DNA from 4 places in the Enterobacter asburiae genome. Region 4 is predicted to be linked to each of the others. Evidence: predicted binding sites of a transcription regulator. Region 4 holds the regulator's gene; each other region holds the start of a gene.
The links. The regulator CRP, encoded in region 4, controls carbon source genes, mostly activating them, when cyclic AMP is high. The targets are predictions, from matches to a motif close to ATGTGANNNNNNTCACAT.
Positions count from the first base shown of each region.

Region 1: a site for CRP is predicted at 1,714-1,731, ahead of garD (galactarate dehydratase). Genes of this name have one in related genera too.
Region 2: a site for CRP is predicted at 1,329-1,346, ahead of bhsA (multiple stress resistance protein BhsA). Genes of this name have one in related genera too.
Region 3: a site for CRP is predicted at 1,185-1,202, ahead of ACJ69_RS15475 (YjcB family protein). Genes of this name have one in related genera too.

Region 1 is NZ_CP011863.1:4,118,177-4,121,331, reverse strand. Features, by position in the region: gene garR (2-hydroxy-3-oxopropionate reductase) at 1-677, opposite strand, end outside; gene garL (2-dehydro-3-deoxyglucarate aldolase) at 699-1,469, opposite strand; gene garD (galactarate dehydratase) at 1,844-3,155, shown strand, end outside.
Region 2 is NZ_CP011863.1:860,342-863,496, reverse strand. Features, by position in the region: gene ldtC (L,D-transpeptidase LdtC) at 1-924, shown strand, start outside; gene bhsA (multiple stress resistance protein BhsA) at 1,000-1,257, opposite strand; gene ACJ69_RS04255 (TetR/AcrR family transcriptional regulator) at 1,502-2,137, shown strand; gene ACJ69_RS04250 (glycine zipper 2TM domain-containing protein) at 2,197-2,736, opposite strand; gene ACJ69_RS04245 (NAD(P)/FAD-dependent oxidoreductase) at 2,930-3,155, opposite strand, start outside.
Region 3 is NZ_CP011863.1:3,197,674-3,200,828, reverse strand. Features, by position in the region: gene ACJ69_RS15480 (AbrB/MazE/SpoVT family DNA-binding domain-containing protein) at 337-582, shown strand; gene ACJ69_RS15475 (YjcB family protein) at 842-1,123, opposite strand; gene ACJ69_RS15470 (EAL domain-containing protein) at 1,770-3,155, shown strand, end outside.
Region 4 is NZ_CP011863.1:3,924,551-3,927,705, forward strand. Features, by position in the region: gene ACJ69_RS18885 (YccS/YhfK family putative transporter) at 1-897, opposite strand, end outside; gene crp (cAMP-activated global transcriptional regulator CRP) at 955-1,587, opposite strand; gene ACJ69_RS18895 (OsmC family protein) at 1,899-2,303, shown strand; gene ACJ69_RS18900 (phosphoribulokinase) at 2,370-3,155, opposite strand, start outside.

The DNA.
Region 1 (3,155 bases), 190 kb from region 4:
TCCATGACCATCGGCGCTTTGGCATCCAGCACGGTACTGCCCGCCAGACCACCGCGAATGGCCTGATAGACCAGATCCGGGTTGACGCCCGCTTTGGTTGCCAGCGTCAGCGCTTCGGACATGGCGGCAATGTTCAGCGCCACAATGACCTGGTTGGCCAGCTTGGTCACGTTACCCGCCCCGATGTCCCCGGTATGCACCACGGAGCCCGCCATCGCTTTCATCAGGTCGTAGTATCTATCGAAAACGGCTTTATCACCGCCGACCATCACCGACAGCGTGCCGTCGATCGCTTTCGGCTCACCGCCGCTGACCGGCGCATCCAGCATCTCGACGCCCTTCGCTTTTAACGCCTCGCTGATTTCTCGGCTCGCGAGCGGCGCAATAGAGCTCATATCGATCAACACCAGGCCCGGCTTCGCACCGTCGATAATGCCGTTCTCACCCAGCGCAACCTCTTTAACATGCGGTGAGTTTGGCAGCATGGTGATGATGACATCGCACTGCTCGGCAATGGCCTTCGCGGTGGTGGCCGTCTCAGCGCCAGCCGCTATCACCTCTGCCACGGCCTGCGGATTGTGATCGGATACCACCAGTGAGTAACCCGCTTTGATGAGGTTCTTACTCATTGGTTTACCCATGATGCCCAGGCCAATAAAACCCACTTTCAGCGTCATAATCTGTTTCCTCAATGATGGTTATTTTTTAAAAGCGTCGGCTAATTTCTGCGTGGCTGCGCGGAATACGCCGAGGTCGCTGCCGACGGCAACAAACGTGGCTCCCCACTCCAGATAGCGACGGGCGTCAGCCTCAACCGGCGCCAGAATGCCGCACGGTTTGCCGTGAGCTTTAGCGCGGGCAAAGATGTGCTGGATCGCGCGCTGCACGTCAGGATGGCTGGCGTTACCCAGATGGCCAAAGGCGGCCGCCAGATCGCTCGGGCCGACGAAGATACCGTCCACGCCGTTTGTGGCTGCAATCGCGTCAACGTTATCAACGCCCTGCTGGCTCTCGATCTGAACCAGAATGGTGATGTTGTTATTGGACTGCGCGAAGTAGTCCGGCACGGTGCCAAACATATTGGCGCGATGCGAAACGGAAACGCCGCGGATCCCTTCAGGCGGATAGCGCGTTGAAGCTACGGCCAGGGCCGCTTGTTCTTCCGTCTCCACAAACGGGATCAGAAAGTTGTAGAAACCGATATCCAGCAGGCGCTTGATAATTACCGGCTCGTTAGTTGGCACGCGCACTACCGGGGCACTGGGACTGCCTTTCAGCGCCATCAGCTGCGGAATAAAGGTGCTGATATCGTTCGGCGCATGTTCGCCGTCCAGCACCAGCCAGTCAAAACCGGCCAGGCCCAGCACTTCGGTGCTGATAGGGTTTGCCAGCGCGGACCAGCAGCCAATCTGAATCTGGTGTGCCGCGAGGGCCGCTTTAAATTTATTCGGGAAGATATCGTTACTCATCGTATTTACCTTTTTAATTCCGCAGCCTATATCAGCATCATTTTATTTAATCAGACACCGCACCAGCATTATATTTATTATTCTGACGTATTTTGGCGTTATAAAATCGTCATTCAGTATAAGACGCAATCCATGACCGCACATTGTTTTAATGCTCAAGTATTGCGTTACACTTCGATAAATTTTTTTGCATATGCACAAGGCGCTGGGCGCTAATGCACAGAATCAGGCATTACTGGTTCTGGAGCGATCGAGATCACATTTTCATATCCCCTATGCTGACATGCTTTATTTCTGAAAGCCGCGTATTTATTTCTACCATTTGAAAATTGGCTGAATTTATTATCAGACACTTTGCTGGAGAATACTGAACAATGGCCGACATTGAAATTCGACAGGCATCGCCGACGGCGTTTTATATAAAAGTCCACGACACCGATAATGTGGCGATTATTGTCAACGACAATGGCTTAAAAGCGGGCACCCGCTTCCCGGACGGGCTGGAACTGATTGAGCATATTCCGCAGGGACATAAGGTCGCCCTGGTGGATATCCCTGCTAATAGCGAAATCGTACGTTACGGTGAAGTCATCGGCTATGCCGTTCGCTCTATACCACAGGGTAGTTGGGTTGAGGAGTCGCTGGTGGCGCTGCCTGAAGCGCCGCCGCTAAACACGCTTCCGCTGGCGACCCGCGTGCCGGAACCGCTTCCTCCGCTGGAGGGCTATACCTTCGAAGGCTACCGCAACGCGGACGGCAGCGTCGGCACCAAGAATCTGCTCGGCATTACCACCAGCGTGCACTGCGTGGCGGGCGTAGTGGATTACGTGGTGAAAATCATCGAACGCGATCTGCTGCCGAAATACCCGAACGTCGACGGCGTGGTTGGCCTGAACCACCTCTACGGCTGCGGCGTGGCGATTAACGCACCCGCTGCCGTGGTGCCTATTCGTACCATCCATAATATCGCCCTGAACCCGAACTTTGGCGGCGAGGTGATGGTCATCGGTCTGGGGTGTGAAAAATTGCAGCCAGAGCGCCTGCTGCAGGGCACCGAAGATGTCAAAGCCATTCCGGCAGACGAGGCCAGCATCGTGCGCCTGCAGGACGAACGCCACGTGGGTTTCCGCTCAATGGTCGACGATATCCTGCAGGTGGCTGAACGCCATCTGGACAAGCTCAACAAGCGCCAGCGCGAAACCTGCCCGGCGTCTGATTTGGTAGTGGGAACACAGTGCGGCGGCAGCGATGCCTTCTCCGGCGTGACGGCCAACCCGGCGGTGGGCTATGCATCCGATCTGCTTGTGCGCTGCGGCGCCACGGTGATGTTCTCCGAGGTAACCGAAGTGCGTGACGCCATCCATCTACTCACGCCACGCGCCGTTAATGAAGAGGTCGGCAAGCGCCTGCTCGAGGAAATGGCCTGGTACGATAGCTATCTCGATATGGGCAAAACCGACCGCAGCGCCAACCCGTCTCCGGGCAACAAAAAAGGCGGCCTGGCCAACGTGGTGGAAAAAGCGCTTGGATCGATTGCCAAATCCGGCCAGAGCGCGATTGTGGAAGTGCTCTCTCCGGGCCAGCGCCCAACGAAGCGCGGCCTGATCTACGCGGCAACGCCGGCCAGCGATTTCGTCTGCGGTACTCAGCAGGTAGCGTCCGGCATTACGGTACAGGTCTTTACCA
Region 2 (3,155 bases), 1.6 Mb from region 4:
GCGCTGGCAGCCACCGTCGCGGTTGCGCTTCCCGCTCGGGCAAACACCTGGCCCCTTCCCCCTCCCGGCAGCAAGGTGGTGGGTGAAAACCGCTTTCATGTGGTTGAAAATAATGGTGGTTCACTGGAAGCGATTGCCAAAAAATATAACGTCGGTTTTCTGGCCCTGCTGCAGGCGAACCCCGGCGTCGATCCGTATGTCCCGCGCGCGGGCAGCGTACTGACCATCCCGTTACAGACCATCCTGCCGGACGCCCCGCGCGAGGGGATGGTGATAAACCTCGCCGAGCTGCGCCTGTACTATTACCCGCCGGGTAAAAACGAAGTGACGGTCTACCCTATCGGTATTGGTCAGCTGGGCGGCGACACGCTGACGCCGACGATGGTCACCACCGTCTCGGATAAACGCGCGAATCCAACCTGGACCCCGACGGCCAACATTCGTGCCCGCTATAAGGCCCAGGGGATCGATCTTCCTGCCGTGGTGCCGGCTGGTCCGGATAACCCGATGGGGCACCACGCGATACGCCTCGCGGCATACGGCGGCGTCTACCTGCTGCACGGAACGAATGCGGACTTTGGCATCGGCATGCGCGTCAGCTCCGGCTGTATTCGTCTGCGCGATGACGATATCAAAACGCTGTTCAACGTCGTTACGCCGGGAACCAAAGTGAATATTATCAATACGCCGATTAAAGTTTCAGAGGAGCCCGGCGGCGTGCGGCTGGTTGAGATTCATCAGCCGTTATCGAAAAACATTGGCGACGATCCGCAGACGCTGCCCATTAACCTGAATGCCGCGATGGTAAGCTTCAAAACGAATGCGAATACCAACAGCGTGGTGATGGAGCGTGCGATGGAAGCCCGGTCAGGTATGCCGACCGATGTCACCCGGCATCACGATGTCGTCCAGCAGCCGATGTAAATCAGAAATAAAAAAACGCCCTGCTAAGCAGGGCGTTTTTTATTGCAGTGGCATAAATGAGGGTTTATGCCCGGCTTATTTGTAGATGACCGCAGTGCCGTGCAGGGTGTTAGGACCGGTCACAGAGGTGATACGGTAAGATTTTGCACCCATCTCTTGCGCTTTCTGCGCCAGCTGATCTTCCAGGGAACCCAGGTTAGTACCGGCAGACGCAGAGATAGTCCCGACTTTATGCTGGTCAGCAGGCGTAGATTGCACTTGTACAGCAGCAAAGCTTGCGAAAGAGAGTGAACTCAGGACAGCGGCAGCGATGAGGGTTTTTACGTTTTTCATGATGTTTACCTTTAGCAGATGAATTTGGAGGTCGTTAATCATTTAGTTAACGATCGATAGGTAAATAATAAATGTGATCCAGGTCACGCGTCAACATAATTTTATAACGAGCGTTAACTTAATTTTAAAATTGTTATTTTTCATACATATATGATTAATTTATTTTTAAGCATTCTGCGCTGGTGGTGGGTTGCGTTTATTTTTATAATGGTCATTCACCAAACCAACAGAGGACCAACGGCAAATGACAACCGATGTCACGAGTTGTGCGAAGAAAAGCCGTGGCCGACCAAAAGTGTTTGACAGGGATGCAGCGCTTGATAAGGCCATGACTCTCTTCTGGCAACATGGGTATGAAGCAACCTCGCTTTCCGATCTGGTAGAAGCCACCGGAGCCAAAGCGCCGACGCTGTATGCCGAATTTACCAATAAAGAGGGGCTGTTCAGGGCGGTGCTGGACAGATACATTTCGCGCTTTGCGGCGAAACACGAAGCCCAGCTGTTCTGTGAAGAGAAAAGCGTTGAACAGGCGCTTCGCGACTATTTCACCGCCGTCGCGACCTGCTTCACCAGTAAAGAGACGCCTGCGGGCTGCTTTATGATTAACACCTCTGCCACTCTTGCGGCGTCATCCAAAGAGATTGCCAATACGGTGAAATCGCGGCATGCCATGCAGGAAGAGACGCTCAGCGCCTTTCTGGCGCAGCGCCAGCAGCGCGGTGAAATCCCCGCGCAATGCAACCCTCAGCTGCTGGCACAATACCTGAGCTGTATTTTGCAGGGGATGTCGATCAGCGCCCGCGAAGGGGCCACGCTGGAAAAACTGCAGCATATTAGCGAAACCACGCTGCGGCTGTGGCCTGAGCTACTGAAAACCTGAAGCAAAAAAAAGCTCCTCAGCCTGAGCGCATGAGGAGCTAAATTCAGAGAACATCTTTTTTACACTTTGTTATTCAGAACCAGCTGGCCATTTCCATCCAGTGGAATTTGCGTGCCCGGGTCTTTATCCATGCGGATTTTGCCCTGCTGATCGCCAATTTTGTACGTCACGTCATAGCCCAGCATTTTTTCCGACTTGTCATAGACGGTTTTGCAGCGTTGCTGAGTCGTGGTGTAGGTATCATTATCCTGCATCGCGCCTTGCACCTGGTTACCGGCATAGCCGCCACCCAGCGCGCCGACCACGGTCGCTACGTCTTTACCCCGGCCGCCGCCAAACTGGTGACCAATCACGCCACCCGCTACCGCACCAAGAACAGAACCGGCAATGCGGTTTTCATCCTGCACCGGACGACGGTGCGTCACGGAGACGTTACGGCACTCCTGACGAGGGGTTTTCACGGTTTCTTTAATCGGTGTAGCAGAAACCACCTGTGCATACTGCGGGCCGCGATCTAATACGTTGAGACTGGCAACGGCAGCCACACCTAACGCAGCCGCGACGCCAATCCCTATACCCGCCAACATTGATTTATTCACGGGACTTCCTCCTTTGTTGCTATTGGTAACAATTTTGCAATGGAGGCCGCGCTTCGCCAATCAGATAAAGGATCAAAAAAAGGGCGTTGAGAGGAGATATATTGTATTTAGGAGAACTCTTAAGCAGTCAAACTGTGATCTACAGCATGAAATGCTAAAAACTCCCTCCAGAGGGCCCGGAGGGAGTGAAAGATTAGTGCAGCTTCAGACGCGGACGGATCACGCGGTTGATTCTGCCCACCAGCATCATCAGCCCGGTTTTGAAATAGCCGTGCAGCGCAATCTGGTGCATGCGGTACAGGGAGATATACACGAAGCGGGCAATGCGCCCTTCTACCATCATTGAGCCGCGCATCAGGTTGCCCATCAGGCTGCCGACGGTAGAGAAGTTTGACAGCGACACCAGTGAACCGTGGTCT
Region 3 (3,155 bases), 730 kb from region 4:
GTGTAGATGTTCATTTGTTAAATGGTGATCGATCAGGAGGTTTCGGCACCGCAAGCCACTCCATTAAAAATCATTTTCCCACTACAGCACATCTGACTTTTTTCATCTGTTTTAACTTAAAATCATTTCTAATCAATTAGATACTATTTGGTTCGGACGATGTGCTGTAGCGGGATGTATCAATTATCTATTAATAAAAGATAGTTGAATTATTTTTACTAATACTGATTAGTGGAATGATGCGTACTAAATGGTTTGAAATCATGTGATATAAGTTGTTGATATATAAGTATAGTTATAGAAATGATGTGTGATGGTACTAGCGGGGGAGCTCTAATGATCCAGACAATTATTGAGAAATGCGGAGATAGCCCGGTATTCAAAATACCAGAAGCAATTATGGAAAAAGCTGGCTTCAGTATCGGCGATGCTATTGATATTGAAGTCAAAAATGGCTGTATCATTATTGGCCCAGCGGAACTGGTTAAATATTCCCTTGAAAATCTTATTGAGGGAATTTATGAGGTTAATCTTCACAACAGAGTTGACTTCAGGCTGCTAATAGGCAAAGAGTTGCTCTGATTCTCTTTTAGACTAATTCCAGAAAATTGGAATGATTGCGGTGAGCAACAGCCAAGAGAGGAAAGTAAAGTTTTTAGTCGTAATAAAGGCTATTTTTTACTAAAAACTTCACATAGTTAATAACTTATTATATAACAATATGAAATTATTATATTTTTTGTTTTATTTTCCACTATCAGGTAATTAGAACCATTTTGATTTCCGCGAGCTGAAAACAAAAACCCAGACTATCGTCTGGGTTTTTTTATTCCGTCAGGGATCAGGTAATCACCATCGGCCAGTCTGGCGGCGTGTGGCTCATCGCCTCAACCATCACCACTTTAATATTTTCCCAGACGGCGGCGATATCCAGCAGGGTGATGCCAAGCAGACCCGTTGCAAACCAGCAGGCCGCACCCAGCCCCAGGAGGGTGCTGATGACAGCAAGACCCGCATAGTCAGATTTACGAAACTGAATATTCAGCGTGCTGGCTAAAAACATCAGTACCGCACTCAACAAAGGCCAGCGCAGGAGAACCATGCTGGTAGTAATGGTTGCCATAAAACCCATCCTCTACAAAACAGACGAACTGAATGAAACGGTGTTTCTCGTTACAAAATATGTGTGAACTATATCACATTTGTTGATTTATTCGCCAGTATCTGAGCGATCAAAAAAGAGGATTTTATTCCTCAGAAAAGGCGATTGTGCGGGTTGGTTCGGCCTTCAGTGCATGAGGAGGTGGGCACACAGCGCGCCGGAAACGCCCATCGGGCAGGTGGAGAAGCCGCAAATTCGGTTTTTATAAGAGGGACGTTATTCTCACCCAATCCTGAAAATATTGTGGTGAAGGCTGACTATTTATAAATCAACGGACACAATGCCTCCGAGCAAATAGCATAAAACGTCCTGATGAAGTTGTACTTTTTTCATGCTGTCAGACGTTTGGCTTAATCAACGATCGTCTGTTGTGTTATCTTCCCGTCAGCCCAAACGGGCTGGATAATTATTTTCCTTAATTGAAACGGAACGAATACTTACAGTTTAACTTACGGGAAAATATTATCGGCATAACGAATTTTAAGATTTTTAATACTAAAAGTCAGTTGCTAACTTCGCATGATTCATGCAACGTAATCACCTGTTTAACAAAGCATCCGGCCTTCATTACTACAGGCGTACAACATGCAGGGATATAGGGCGGGAAATGAATCGTAGCGCGCGGCGCAAAATGCTCAGGGTGGTAGGGATCATCATGGTAGTTATGCTGCCGGTGATGCTTGCGCTATGGTTTGCCCAGCTACGAGCCGTTTCTGAAACAAGCGCCCAGCTACGCACATTTGCTGAACTGGCTTTAGACAAAACAGAGCTGGTTATTCAACAGGTTGAGCTGGCCAGGGACGAGGCTGTAAAATATCAGGGTGAGCTTTGCACGCCGGGACACCGTCAATATATGCTGAACGTTGTTCGTGGCCGCCTGTTTGTCGCCGATTTAATTTACGCTGAAGGTCAGAATTTTCTTTGTTCGACCGTTTTTACACCGGATCACCCCTACGCCATTCCTGTCGCTAATTACACGCGTAAACCTGACGTCGCTATCTATTATTATCGCGATACCCCATTTTATACTGGCTATAAAATGACATATATGCAGCGCGGAAATTATGTGGTGGTCGTCAATCCGCTTTCATACAGCGAAGTCATGTCCGCGGATCATTCTCTCTCCTGGGGTGTGTACGACACGGTAACCAATGCTTTCTTTTCCGTCAGCCAGAAAGCCAATGTTTCTTTATTAAATTCGATGATTCGGGATAAGGAATCGGTATTTCAAAAAGATAACCGCTTTTATACGATCGTAACATCTCCCAAAAGACCGATTGCGGCCATTGTCTCGACATCAAATAAACGCTTTTATGAAACGCTTTATCACCAGGCGACGTTGACGCTACCGCTGGGCATGATCTGCAGCATTATTATTTTGCTGGTATGGTCGCGTACCCATCGTGAGCTCAATTCACCGGGGCGCTTATTGCACCGGGCGCTGAACAAACGACAGCTTTGCGTTCACTATCAGCCGATTATTGATATTAAGAATAACCAGTGTGTGGGCGCGGAGGCGCTGTTACGCTGGCCTGGCTTTAACGGCCAGGTGATGAGCCCGGCAGAGTTTATTCCGCTGGCGGAAAATGAGGGGATGAGCGAGCGGATTACGGACTATGTCGTTGAGGAGGTGTTCAACGATCTGGGTCATTTCCTGGCCGAGCATCCGCATCTCTATATTTCGATTAACCTGTCGGCCACGGATTTCCACTCCTCGCGGCTGATCGCCATGATTTCCGACAAGGCCCGCCACTACGCCGTCCGTGCCCAGCAAATCAAAATAGAAGTGACGGAACGCGGTTTTATCGATGTGCCAAAAACCACCCCGGTGATTCAGGCTTTCCGTCAGGCGGGTTATGAAGTCGCGATCGATGATTTCGGTACCGGCTACTCGAACCTGCACAACCTCTACTCGCTGAACGTGGATATTCTGAAAATCGATAAATCGTTTATCGATACCTTAACGACCAACAGTACCAGCCACCTGATCGCC
Region 4 (3,155 bases):
GCCCAGCTGCTTATCCATGTTAAAGCGCGTCGGGTAGCGGTGATAGAGAATATCATCGGCCAGCACCCGCAGGCGTGCGGACACGGTCTGCGCGTTCCAGCGGATCACCGCTTCGGCGTGGCTGCGCTCGACCAGCTTTTGCACCTCCTGCGGGTGGTGAAGGCTAACGGAGATATGCTCCTGCAGATCCAGCCCGACCTGGAAGGTGCGCAGCAGCCGCTTGTATTCGTGGTTCTTGTTGGCGGCGAGCATATGCAGCTGCTGATAGCACTGGCTTATGAGATCCACCACCTTCTGCTGGCGCGTCAGCAGCGGCGGTAAGGATTTTTCCGGATCGGTATGCTGGGTGAGCAGGGTGTATTTGGCCTCGCAGTAATCCGCAAGCTGCACATAGAGCAGGCTCAGGGATTCACGCAGCGGCTGTTCGCGCCACAGCCAGAACCAAAACCAGTTAAACAGCCCGTACCATAATGTCCCCAGGGCGTAAATCAGCAGTGGCTCCCACACCGGCATATTCCCTGCAAGGCTCAGCGTGAAAATGGCCGCAATCAGCGAGGCGGGAAGCAGGCGGGCGTGCAGCGAACTGATTTCCGCCGTGACGCCGAGGGTCATCGCCAGCACGGTCAGGATCAGCGGCAGCGGGATATCCCGGGCAAGCAGAAGTTGTACGGCGAGGCTACAGCCGGCAAACAGGCAGCCACCGATAATCAGGCGTTTGAAAAAGCGCTTATGCGGCGTGTCCAGACCGGCGATGTTGCAGCAGGCGGGCACGAGGGAAAACAGCAGGCCTTGCTGAAGATGTCCGAGGATCAGGCCTATGGCCACAGGAAGACACAACACCAGCGTTTGTCGCAGTGCGTAGTTAACTTCCGGGTGATAGATCAGCCTGCGCCACATGGGGAGTAGAGACAAAAACGGCGTGACACCTTGCGATGGCACGCCGTTTAAGCGGAATTAACGCGTTCCGTAAACCACGATGGTTTTACCGTGGGCGGAGATCAGGTTTTGATCTTCCAGCATTTTCAGGATACGGCCCACTGTTTCACGGGAGCAACCGACGATCTGACCAATTTCCTGACGGGTAATTTTAATTTGCATGCCGTCCGGGTGGGTCATGGCGTCTGGCTGTTTCGCCAGGTTCAACAGGGTTTGTGCGATACGGCCGGTAACGTCCAGGAAGGCGAGGTTACCCACTTTCTCTGACGTAACCTGCAGACGGCGCGCCATTTGGGAAGAAAGACGCATCAGGATGTCAGGGTTAACCTGAATCAGCTGACGGAACTTCTTGTAAGAAATTTCAGCCACTTCACATGCTGTCTTTGCACGAACCCAGGCGCTACGTTCCTGGCCCTCTTCAAACAGGCCCAGTTCACCGATGAAATCGCCCTGGTTCAGATAAGAAAGGATCATCTCTTTCCCTTCTTCATCTTTGATCAGCACTGCCACCGAGCCTTTAACGATGTAATACAACGTTTCCGCTTTTTCACCCTGGTGAATCAGCGTGCTCTTTGATGGGTACTTATGAATGTGGCAATGAGACAAGAACCATTCGAGAGTCGGGTCTGTTTGCGGTTTGCCAAGCACCATGCGCTGTTATCCTCTGTTATAAGCTGTCACCAGAGTCATCAGATGCATCCGGACTCTGGGGTTGCAATCGAATTCTTACCCATACCCTGGGAAGTCGGCTACCGTAACGTTTCGCAGCCAGTAAAGTTTGATGTCCTCTGCATACACGTGTAACGTCAATGTATTACTGTAGCATCCTGAGTGTTTTAGCATAGCTTTCGCCGCGTGTCTCCTGGTGTCTCGCTTCAGCATGATGCAGGTCGCCTTCCATTGCGAGAAATGTAACGCACGCGTAATCTGTCACCAAAAATGCAACGTTGGAGTTTAAGAATATGCAAGCGCGCGTGAAATGGGTTGAAGGTTTAACGTTCCTGGGCGAGTCCGCGTCAGGACACCAGATTTTGATGGACGGTAACTCCGGCGATAAAGCACCCAGCCCAATGGAAATGGTGCTGATGGCGGCAGGCGGATGCAGCGCAATTGATGTGGTATCGATTCTGCAAAAAGGACGTCATGACGTGACGGATTGTGAAGTCAAACTCACGTCAGAACGTCGCGAAGAGGCGCCACGCCTGTTCACCCATATTAACCTGCACTTTGTGGTCACCGGTAAAGAGCTGAAAGACGCGGCGGTCTCGCGTGCGGTTGACCTGTCTGCGGAGAAGTACTGCTCGGTGGCGTTAATGCTGGAGAAAGCGGTAAAAATCACGCATTCGTATGAAGTGATCGAGGCGTGATTGATGGGGCATCGTGCGTGTTGATGCCCTCACCCTAACCCTCTCCCACTGGGAGAGGGAACATGCTCACGCGATCTGTTTCCCTTCCATCAGTCGCTCCACCAACGGCGTCATGATGAGCTCCATCGCCAGCCCCATTTTTCCGCCCGGCACCACTAACGTATTCATGTGCGAAATAAAAGAGCCCTGCAGCATGGCCAGCAGCCAGGGGTAATCAATGCCGTCGAGATTGCGGAAATGGATCACTACAAAGCTTTCATCCAGCGACGGGATGCTTTTGGCCGCGAACGGGTTGGAGGTGTCCACCGTCGGCACGCGCTGGAAGTTGATATGGGTGCGGGAGAACTGCGGCGTCAGAAAGTTAATGTAATCCTCCATGGAGCGCACCACGGAGTCCATCACCGCCTCTCGCGAATGGCCGCGCTCGCTCATGTCACGCGTCAGCTTCTGGATCCACTCCAGGTTAACGATAGGGACCACGCCGACCAGCAGATCCACGTGGCGCGCCACGTCGTGTTGAGGGGTGACCACGCCACCGTGAAGTCCTTCGTAAAACAGGACGTCGGTGGGTTCCGGCAGCGGCTGCCACGGGGTAAAGGTTCCCGGCACCTGATTCCAGGGGACGGCTTCATCATAGGTGTGCAGATACTTGCGGGACTGCCCTTTGCCGCTCTTACCGTACTCTATAAAGGTTTGTTCCAGCAGGCCAAAGTCATTGGCTTCCGGGCCGAAGTAGCTGATGTGTTTACCCGAATCGCGCGCCTTACGAATGGCCATGTCCATCTCCGGACGCGTGTAGCGGTGAAAGCTGTCGCCTTCGACCTCCGCCGCACGGAGATTCAGCTGGGCGAA